One region of the Arthrobacter pascens genome, then DNA from elsewhere that is predicted to be linked to it. Evidence: riboswitches for the same ligand, from Rfam matches in the RefSeq annotation. Region 1 holds a riboswitch; each other region holds the start of a gene.
What was found. A riboswitch is a leader RNA that binds a small molecule or an ion and turns the genes downstream of it on or off. The one in region 1 is predicted to bind S-adenosylmethionine.

Region 1 (2,192 bases):
AACGGCGAGCTGGCCATGGAAGACTACATGGCCCGCCGGGCCGAAATCATGAACGGCTAGATTCCCGCCTGTGGCAGGATCACTAAGGGCTAGACCAGGAACGTCTTCCCGAGCTGGCTGCCGAGCTGTCCGATCTCTGTGAGGAACCCGTCGTGGCCGATGGGCGCTTCAATGACGTGGACGTCCACGTCTCCGGGCAAGGCTGAGGCCAGTTCGCGTGACTGGGACGGGAAGTACAGCCGGTCGCTGTCCACGGCTGCCACGAAAAACCGCGCGGTGGCCCGGTCAAGGGTCTCACGCAGGGAACCCCGCCCGCGGCAGATATCGTGGCTCATGAGTGCCTCGGTGATGGCGATGTAGCTGTTGGCGTCAAAGCGCCGGACGAGTTTGCTGCCCTGGTGGTCCAGGTAGCTTTCCACCTGGTAGCGGCCCCGGTCGCCCAGGGATGCGGCCTGCAGCGGTGTTTCCGCCGCCTGGGCCGTCCGGCCGAACCGTCCGTCGAATTCCGCGGCCGAGCGGTAGGTGATGTGCGCGATCCGCCGAGCCAGCGCGAGGCCGTCCTCGGGGAAAGGACCGCCGTAGTAGTCGCCGTCGTTGAAGTTGGCGTCCTGCCGGATCGCCAGGGTCTGCGCCTGGGCAAAGGCGATCTGTTCGGCGGTGCTCGCCGCTCCGATCGAAATCACCGCGCAGCGCTGCACGCGTTCCGGATACGTGACTGCCCACTCCAGTGCCCGCGCGCCGCCCATCGAACCGCCCATGACCGCGAACCAGCTCCGGATGCCCAGCTGGTCAGCCAGCCTGGCCTCGGCAACAGTACTGTCCCGAAGGGTAACCAGGGGGAAGCGGGAGCCCCACGGCCTTCCGTCCGGAGCAGGCGACGACGGCCCGGTGGATCCGTAGCAGCCCCCCACGATGTTGATGGACACAACGAAGAACCGGTCCGTGTCCACGGGTGCCCCGGGTCCGGCCAGTTGCTCCCACCAGCCGGGCTCGTCGCTGTCGCCCCGGGTCACGTGGGTGCTGCCTGTCAGGGCGTGCTCGATGAGGACGGCGTTGGATCCGTCCGCGTTGAGCGTGCCCCATGTTTCGTACGCCAGGGTGACGTCGGGGAGGAATCCGCCGGCTTCGAGCTGCAGCCCCCCGATGGCGGCATAACGGAGCACTCCGTTTTCGGGTACGGCTGTACGGGAGACGGTAATCGTCATCTGAGGACCTTTTCTACGCGCTTGCCTGCCGTCAAATGACCGGCAGGCCAGGTCTTCACCCGGGGCACCCCACCGCGGAAGGAGGGTTGCCGGCCAGCAAGCCGGGGCTGTCGCTGGCACTCATGACCTCCATTGAGTGTACGAAACAGCCCCGGCCTATGGCTAAGAGTGTGACTGGATTATGACTTTCCGGGGCGCGGCCTGCCAGACCGGACGCGCCGCACCCGGGACTATGCCCCGCTCACTTCCCGGAGCTCACTGCCTGGAGCGCCGCCTTGGCCGCCCGGAAACCCGCTTCAAGGTCAGCAAGGATGTCATCGATGTGCTCGATTCCCACAGACAGGCGGACCAGGCCCGGCGTGACGCCGGCAATGGCCTGCTGCTCCGGGGAGAGCTGGCTGTGGGTCGTGGACGCCGGATGGATGACCAGGGACCTGACATCGCCGATGTTCGCCACATGGCTGTGCAGCTCCAGGGCATCCACAAACCGCTTGCCGGCCTCGGCACCGCCGGCCAGGTTGAACGCCACCACGGCTCCCGTACCCAGGGGACCGTACTTGCGTCCACGCTCATACCAGGGGCTGGAGGGAAGGCCCGCGTAGGCCACTGATTCGACGTCGTCCCGAGCTTCCAGCCACTGCGCCACCGCGACGGCGTTCGCTACGTGCCGCTCCACCCGCAGGCTTAGGGTCTCCAGTCCCTGCGCTATCAGGAAGGCGTTGAACGGTGACACCGCAGAGCCCAGGTCACGGAGCAGCTGGACCCTGGCCTTGAGGATGTAGGAGAGGTTGGCCCCGAGTGCACCATCGGCGCCGAGGTCACGGGCGTAGACCAGGCCATTGTAGGTGGGGTCCGGCGTATTGAAGCCGGGGAACCGTTCCGGGTCCTTCCCGAAGTCGAAGTTGCCGGAGTCCACAATCACTCCGGCGATCGCCGAGCCGTGCCCGCCCAGGTATTTCGTGGCGGAGTGGACCACAATGTCAGCGC
Region 2 (2,192 bases), 1.5 Mb from region 1:
AACCGGAGGGAAGGCCAAGGCGCTTGAGCAGCGGGTGCGCGCAGAAGCGTCCGTCGCGCAGGCCTACCCCATGTTCGGCAGACAGGTATGCGGCCACCAGGCCGGCATCGTAACCGGCTACGGAGAAGTTCACGACCCCGATGGTGTCCGTTTCGGGATCCGTGTCCTTGAAGATCTGATGTACGGTAACGCCCTCGATCCTCTGGAGTCCCTCCACCAGGAAAGACCTGATGGCCGACTCATGGGCGTGCCAGCGGTCCTGATCCAAAGCAGCGATCACCTGGGTGGCGCGGGCCAGGGTGGCAGCACCAAGGACGTTGGGTGAGCCGCCCTCGTGGCGAGCCGGCCCTGTGGTCCAGCTGACGCCGTCGAGCCTGGCTTCACGGACGGCTCCGCCGCCGGCGAGGTGAGGGGTTCCGAGATCGAGCCAGTCAGGCCTGCCCACCAGGACGCCCGCGCCGAAGGGCGCATAAAGCTTGTGACCGGAGAAGGCGAGGTAGTCGACGTCGTCGGTGCTGATGCTGATGCGCCGGTGCGGCGCCAGCTGGGCGGCGTCCACCACGATCCGGGCACCGTGTTCGTGCGCCAGCGTTGCAAGGGCCCGGATGGGCAGGATCTCACCGGTTACATTGGACGCACCGGTGACGGCCAGCAGGCTTACGCCGCCCTGCTCCAGTTCCGCCCGGAGTGCCTCGATGGTGCCGGCGATGGTGTCGGCGGCCACTACACTGCGGTGCGGCAGGCCCTGCCACGGCAGAAGGTTGGCGTGATGCTCGATGTCCAGATAAAGCACGTCGCCGTTCGGACGTCCGTCAGTACTCGGAAGACAGCCGGCCAGCAGGTTCAGCGAATCGGTGGTGTTGCGGGTAAAGACAACTGAGTCATCAGGGCGGCCACCCACAAAGTCACGGACGATGTTGCGTGCGTTCTCATAGACGGACGTGCTGATCTGCGATGCGTAGCCGGCACCACGATGGACGCTGGCGTAGAACGGCAGGATCTCATTGAGATAGGCCGACACAACGGAGAGGGCAGGAGCGGACGCGCCATAGTCAAGGTTGGCGTACCGGACGTGCCCGCCTTGGATCAGGGGCGCCTGAATCTCGGCACCGGTGACGGCGGACAGCGGACGGCCCGCAATGGCATTGCGTTCACTGAACAGCGTGGCCGGGCTGGTGGTGTGTACGGGGGCGGCGATGTTGGGGGAGACGGTGGCAGTTGTCACAGAGACCTCACTGTAAGAAGGACCCCTCCATGGGAATCCGCGCTTGCCGGGTCCGTTCCGGACCGGCCTGGTCGTCACCCGGGGCACCCCACCGCGAATGGAGGGTTGCCGGCCAGCAAACCGGGGTTTTGCGCTGGCACTCGTGACCTATTAAGAGCGTAGAACATGCTGCGGGCCAGGAAAAAGCGGGTTCCAATGTTAAGGGTTTTGTTACGCGGCGTTGTAAGAATCGGCTTTGCCCGAAGAATACGACGGCGGACGCACCCTAGTGGACGCGTCCGCCATCGAATATTCGGGTTTCCCGGTTAGAGGAGGTCGTCCAGATCCGGGTTGAGGCGCTTGAGAACCTCGGAGTGCAGGATCGAGTTGGTGGCCAGGGCGTTGCCTCCGAACGGGCCGTCCTCGCCGTCGAGGGACGTAAACCTGCCGCCGGCTTCAACCACGATGGGGACCAGGGCCGCCATGTCGTAGAGGTTCAGCTCAGGCTCGCAGGCAATGTCAACGGAACCCTCGGCCACCATGCAGTAGGACCAGAAGTCGCCGTATGCGCGCGTCCGCCAGACGTCCTCCGTCAGGCCGAGGAAGTCGTCCAGGCTCCCGCGTTCTTTCCATCCGCCGAGGCTGGAATAGGAGAGGGAGGCATCCGAAAGCTTCGACACGTCAGATACCCGGAGCCGGGTGGCGGCAGCAAGGGAGCGTCCCATGTATGCCCCGGCACCTTTGGCGGCCCACCAGCGTTTGCCCAGCGCAGGGGCGCTTACCACGCCAACGACGGGTTCGCCTTCATCGACCAGGGCAATCAGGGTGGCCCAGACGGGAACGCCGCGGACAAAGTTCTTGGTGCCGTCGATGGGATCGATGATCCAGCGCCGGGATCCATGCCCGGAACTGCCGAATTCCTCGCCCAGGACGGCGTCCCGTGGCCGGGAACGGGACAGCTGGCCGCGGATGGCTTCCTCGGCGGCCT
Region 3 (2,192 bases), 2.8 Mb from region 1:
GGAGTCCATGAGCAACGCCCCGCACCTGCTCCGCGGGCTGCGCACCGGGGTGGCCATAGGCGATGCCCCGCTGGTGGATTCGCTGAACGGGGACGCCCTGCAGGATCCCGTTTCCGGTGTGCTGCAGGGCGCGGCGACCGATGCGGGCAACGCCGAGCGGGGGATCAGCCGGGCGGGGCAGGACGAGGTTGCCGCGCGGTCCCACCAGCGCTCCGAGGCCGCACGGTCCGCCGGGTTCCTGGCTGAGGAGATAGCACCCGTGGGGATTCCGCAGCGGCGGGGTCCGGCGCTGGTTGTGGATTCCGATGAGGGCATCAGGCCCGGAACGACGCCGGAAGCGCTGGCAGCGCTCAAACCTGCGTTCTCCACGGCTGAGTCGGCCACCATCACCGCAGGTTCTGCCTCTCCGCTCTCCGACGGCGCCGCCGCCGTCGTGGTTGCCAGTAAGGCGGCAGCCCAGCGGGCCGGACTCAGCTGGATTGCCGAGATCGGCAGCCACGGCCAGACCGCCGGCCCTGACGCTTCGCTGCACTCCCAGCCATCACGGGCCATCGAACAGGCACTCAAGCTTGAAGGGCTCGAGGTGACGGACCTGGATCTCATCGAGATCAACGAGGCGTTTGCGTCGGTCATCATCCAGTCAGCGAAAGACCTGGGAATTCCGACGGGCCGGATCAACGCCGAGGGCGGCGCGATCGCCCTGGGCCATCCCGTCGGCGCCTCCGGGGCCCGGCTGGTGCTCCATCAGGCGCTGGCACTCAAGCGCCGCGGCGGCGGCACCGGAGTGGTAGCCCTCTGTGGCGGCGGCGGTCAGGGGGAAGCCCTCATCCTCAAGGCCTGACCCGGCCCTCGTTGCACCCGTGACGGTTGGTTACGGAACATGACGACGACGGCGGTGCGGGGCGGCGTGCCAAGTGTTACGTTTTTGAGCAGTAATGAGAACCGGCGCCAAGCCCTGACTGGCCGGTCGGCAACCCTCCCTTTCGCGGCGGGGTGCCTCAGGTGAATACTCGGCATATCGACCATTCGAGCTGCAAGCGTGAAAGAAGGAGATCCCTCGTGTCTGAGGCACCTGCCCCTGAAGAAAAGCTGTCCTACCGACTGATCACCGGGCCGGACGACCGTGCCTTCTGCGAACGGATCTCCAGCGCCCTGGGCGAAGGCTACGTGCTGCACGGCAGCCCGGCCGCAACCTTCAACGGCAGCAGCGTTATCGTTGCACAGGCCCTGATCCTCCCGGCGGCCATCGCCAGTGCGGATGCCGCCGTCGCCACCGCCGTAGAAGACCTCGAGTTCGAGGGCGAGGGCCACGCATGAGCTATGCAGGAGACCTCACGCCGCACGAAGCCTGGGCCAAGCTGCAGGAAGGTGCAATCCTCGTCGACGTCCGCACGGAAGGCGAATGGGCGCACATCGGCATCCCTGACACCAGGGCAACGGACAACGATCCCCTCTTCATCCAATGGACTTTCCCGGGCGGGATACCCAACCCGGAATTCATCAGGGAGCTCACCCAGCAGGCGCCGGAGGACACCACCACCGAACTGGTCTTCCTGTGCCGCTCCGGCGCCCGATCCGTGGCCGCCGCCATTGCAGCCACCCAGGCCGGCTTCACGTCCTATAACGTCCTGGAGGGCTTCGAAGGCGATCCCGACCGCTACGGCGAGCGCACCATCAACGGCTGGAAGAACCGCGGCCTGCCGACCAACCTGGGAAAGAACTAAGTGACCTTCAACGAAGATGCCTCCAGCTGGAGCCCTGACACCCAGGCAGTCCGTGGCGGCCTTGACCGCACCAACTTCCAGGAAACCACCGAGCCGGTCTTCCTGAACTCGGGGTTCGTCTACGAATCCGCTGCCGCCGCCGAGCGCGCCTTCACCGGCGAGGACGAGCGGTTTGTCTACTCCCGCTACGGCAACCCCTCAGTGGCCACGTTCCAGGAACGGCTCCGGCTCCTGGAAGGCACCGAAGCGTGCTTTGCGACGGCGTCCGGAATGTCCGCCGTCTTTACCGCCCTGGGTGCCCTGCTGGCTGCGGGAGACAGGGTAGTTGCGGCCCGCTCGCTGTTCGGTTCCTGTTTCGTGATCCTGAACGACATCCTGCCGCGCTGGGGCGTGGAGACCGTCTTCGTTGACGGGCCGGACCTGGACCAGTGGCGTGCAGCCCTGTCGGAGCCCACCACTGCAGTCTTC
Region 4 (2,192 bases), 900 kb from region 1:
GCCGCTGCGCCGGGTTTTGCGGGTCAGGGTAACGAGCCCTTCCGCGGAGTTGGTGGTGTTCTTACCAGAGCCGCGCGGTGGCGCGCCGCGCACCCTCACCCAGGGCCTCAAGCTTGGCCCAGGCAATCTGCGGGTGCACACGGCCTCCCAGTCCGCAGTCGGTGGAGGCGATGACGTTCTCACGTCCCACCAGCTCCGCGAACCGCACGATCCTGTCCGCCACGAGGTCGGGATGCTCCACGACGTTGGTGGCATGGGACACGACGCCGGGAATGATCACCTTGCCCTCGGGCAGCTTAGTGTCCTCCCAGATCCGCCACTCGTGCTCATGGCGGACGTTGGCTGCTTCAAAGGAGTAGCCGCCGGCGTTGATTTGCAGCACGGACCCGATGATGTCCGCGAACGGAATATCCGTCGTGTGAGGTCCATGCCAGGATCCCCAGCAGACGTGCAGCCGGATCCGGTCCCTGGGCAAGTCGCGCAGCGCCCAGTTCGTGGCCTCGACGCGCAGCTGGATGAACCTCAGGTAGTCCTGCAGCGCTGGTTCAGGGTTGATCTGGTCCCAGCTTTCCGCGAGCGACGGGTCGTCCAACTGGACGGTCAGGCCGGCGTCGATGATGGCCTTGTATTCCTCCCGCATGGCATCAGCGCAGGCATAGAGGAGCTCCTCATCAGAGGCGTAGTACTCGTTGGCCACCCTGGCGCACGAACCGGGGGACAGCGAAGCCACGAAGCCTTCAGTCAGGCCGGCTGCAGCCAGGCCCTTCTTCAGGTTCGTAACATCAGATGCCACCAGGTCCTGTCCGGTGTATGTCAGGGGCCCGGTGATCTTCGGCTGGGAGACGCTCTTGCGGTGCGTCAGGATCCCTGAGGACGGATCGGTGTAGGCGTCGTTGAAAGCCAGCCGGTCACGGCGATCGGGAAATGAGGTCAGCACAATATGACCCGGAGTAGAGCGATGCACCACCGGGTCCTTCCAGCGGTCCACATCCGTTGGTTCCAGGCCGCCAAGCCTGGCGAAGGAGTAGTTCCACCAGGCCCCGTAATCAACCGAAGTGGACATGGTGTGCCCGTATTCGCCGTCATTCGGGATATTCAGCCCGACATCCTTCTGCCGCTGGACGACACCCGCCACCGATGCTTCCAGCAACTCAAGGAATTCGGGAGTAATGCCGTCTGTTTCCTTAGCGGCGTTGGCGGCGATGAGCTCAGGTGTGCGGGGCAGGGAGCCTGCATGCGTGGCCCGGATGTGGTCAGTGTTGAGGGACATGGATCATTCCTTCCATCGGTCCTGGCAGTAGCACCTGCAGGCAGGATTGTCCCTGCACCTCCGCGGTTGCTGCGGCGTCTACGAGCCAGGTCTCTCGGCCGCTCCGGATGGGTACTCTCACTTAATGGCATCGCGCGGATGAGGGCAAGCCTTTGCCGGATTGTTTCACGGGATGGCGGCAGGTGGCGTGCCGGCAACGCGGAGCCGCGTCGCCGAACAAGTGGAGAAACCCCCGCATCCGCTAAACTTGGCTGGTAAGAGCCCCGAACTCTTGCCTGGCAGGCCACCGAAGCTGTTCCGCCAGACTGAAGCCGTCGGGGCATTCTCATGAACGGTGCCGACTTCCGGCATCCGCCCCTGGTGATTCAGGCAGGGCTGGACAACGGGATGCGGCCCGAACGAATGGGGGAGGATCCCATGCCAGCAATCGTGATCGTCGGAGCCCAATGGGGCGACGAAGGCAAAGGTAAGGCTACTGACCTGCTCGGCCACCGCGTCGACTACGTCGTTAAGCCCAACGGCGGCAACAACGCCGGGCACACCGTCGTCGTAGGCGGTGAGAAGTATGAGCTCAAGCTCCTTCCGGCCGGCATCCTCAGCCCCAACGCTATTCCGATCATCGGAAACGGCTGCGTGGTGAACCTGGAGGCACTCTTCCAGGAGATCGACGGCCTTGAGGCCCGTGGCGCCGACACGTCCAGGCTCCGTGTCTCCGCCAACGCCCACCTGGTCGCGCCCTATCACCAGGTGCTGGATAAGGTCACCGAGCGGTTCCTCGGCAGCCGCGCCATCGGCACCACCGGCCGCGGCATCGGCCCGGCATATATGGACAAGGTGGCCCGCCTGGGCATCCGGGTCCAGGACGTGTTCGATGAGTCCATCCTCCGCCAGAAGGTCGAGGGATCGCTGCGGCAGAAGAATG

Region 2: linked by a shared signal. The riboswitch ahead of QFZ40_RS06385 (aminotransferase class V-fold PLP-dependent enzyme) and the one ahead of metX (homoserine O-acetyltransferase MetX) in region 1 are both predicted to bind S-adenosylmethionine.
Region 3: linked by a shared signal. The riboswitch ahead of QFZ40_RS00420 (DUF1737 domain-containing protein) and the one ahead of metX (homoserine O-acetyltransferase MetX) in region 1 are both predicted to bind S-adenosylmethionine.
Region 4: linked by a shared signal. The riboswitch ahead of QFZ40_RS17345 (cobalamin-independent methionine synthase II family protein) and the one ahead of metX (homoserine O-acetyltransferase MetX) in region 1 are both predicted to bind S-adenosylmethionine.

What each region holds. Positions count from the first base shown of each region.
Region 1 covers NZ_JAUSXF010000001.1:2,895,849-2,898,040, forward strand. Annotated here, with positions in the region: gene QFZ40_RS13335 (hypothetical protein) at 1-60, shown strand, start outside; gene metX (homoserine O-acetyltransferase MetX) at 90-1,205, opposite strand; SAM riboswitch class IV at 1,218-1,333, opposite strand; gene QFZ40_RS13345 (bifunctional o-acetylhomoserine/o-acetylserine sulfhydrylase) at 1,447-2,192, opposite strand, start outside.
Region 2 covers NZ_JAUSXF010000001.1:1,374,069-1,376,260, forward strand. Annotated here, with positions in the region: gene QFZ40_RS06385 (aminotransferase class V-fold PLP-dependent enzyme) at 1-1,198, opposite strand, end outside; SAM riboswitch class IV at 1,260-1,373, opposite strand; gene hisN (histidinol-phosphatase) at 1,531-2,192, opposite strand, start outside.
Region 3 covers NZ_JAUSXF010000001.1:93,535-95,726, reverse strand. Annotated here, with positions in the region: gene QFZ40_RS00425 (acetyl-CoA C-acyltransferase) at 1-841, shown strand, start outside; SAM riboswitch class IV at 932-1,046, shown strand; gene QFZ40_RS00420 (DUF1737 domain-containing protein) at 1,060-1,317, shown strand; gene QFZ40_RS00415 (rhodanese-like domain-containing protein) at 1,314-1,724, shown strand; gene QFZ40_RS00410 (O-succinylhomoserine sulfhydrylase) at 1,725-2,192, shown strand, end outside.
Region 4 covers NZ_JAUSXF010000001.1:3,793,585-3,795,776, reverse strand. Annotated here, with positions in the region: gene QFZ40_RS17345 (cobalamin-independent methionine synthase II family protein) at 62-1,270, opposite strand; SAM riboswitch class I at 1,280-1,384, opposite strand; gene QFZ40_RS17340 (adenylosuccinate synthase) at 1,688-2,192, shown strand, end outside.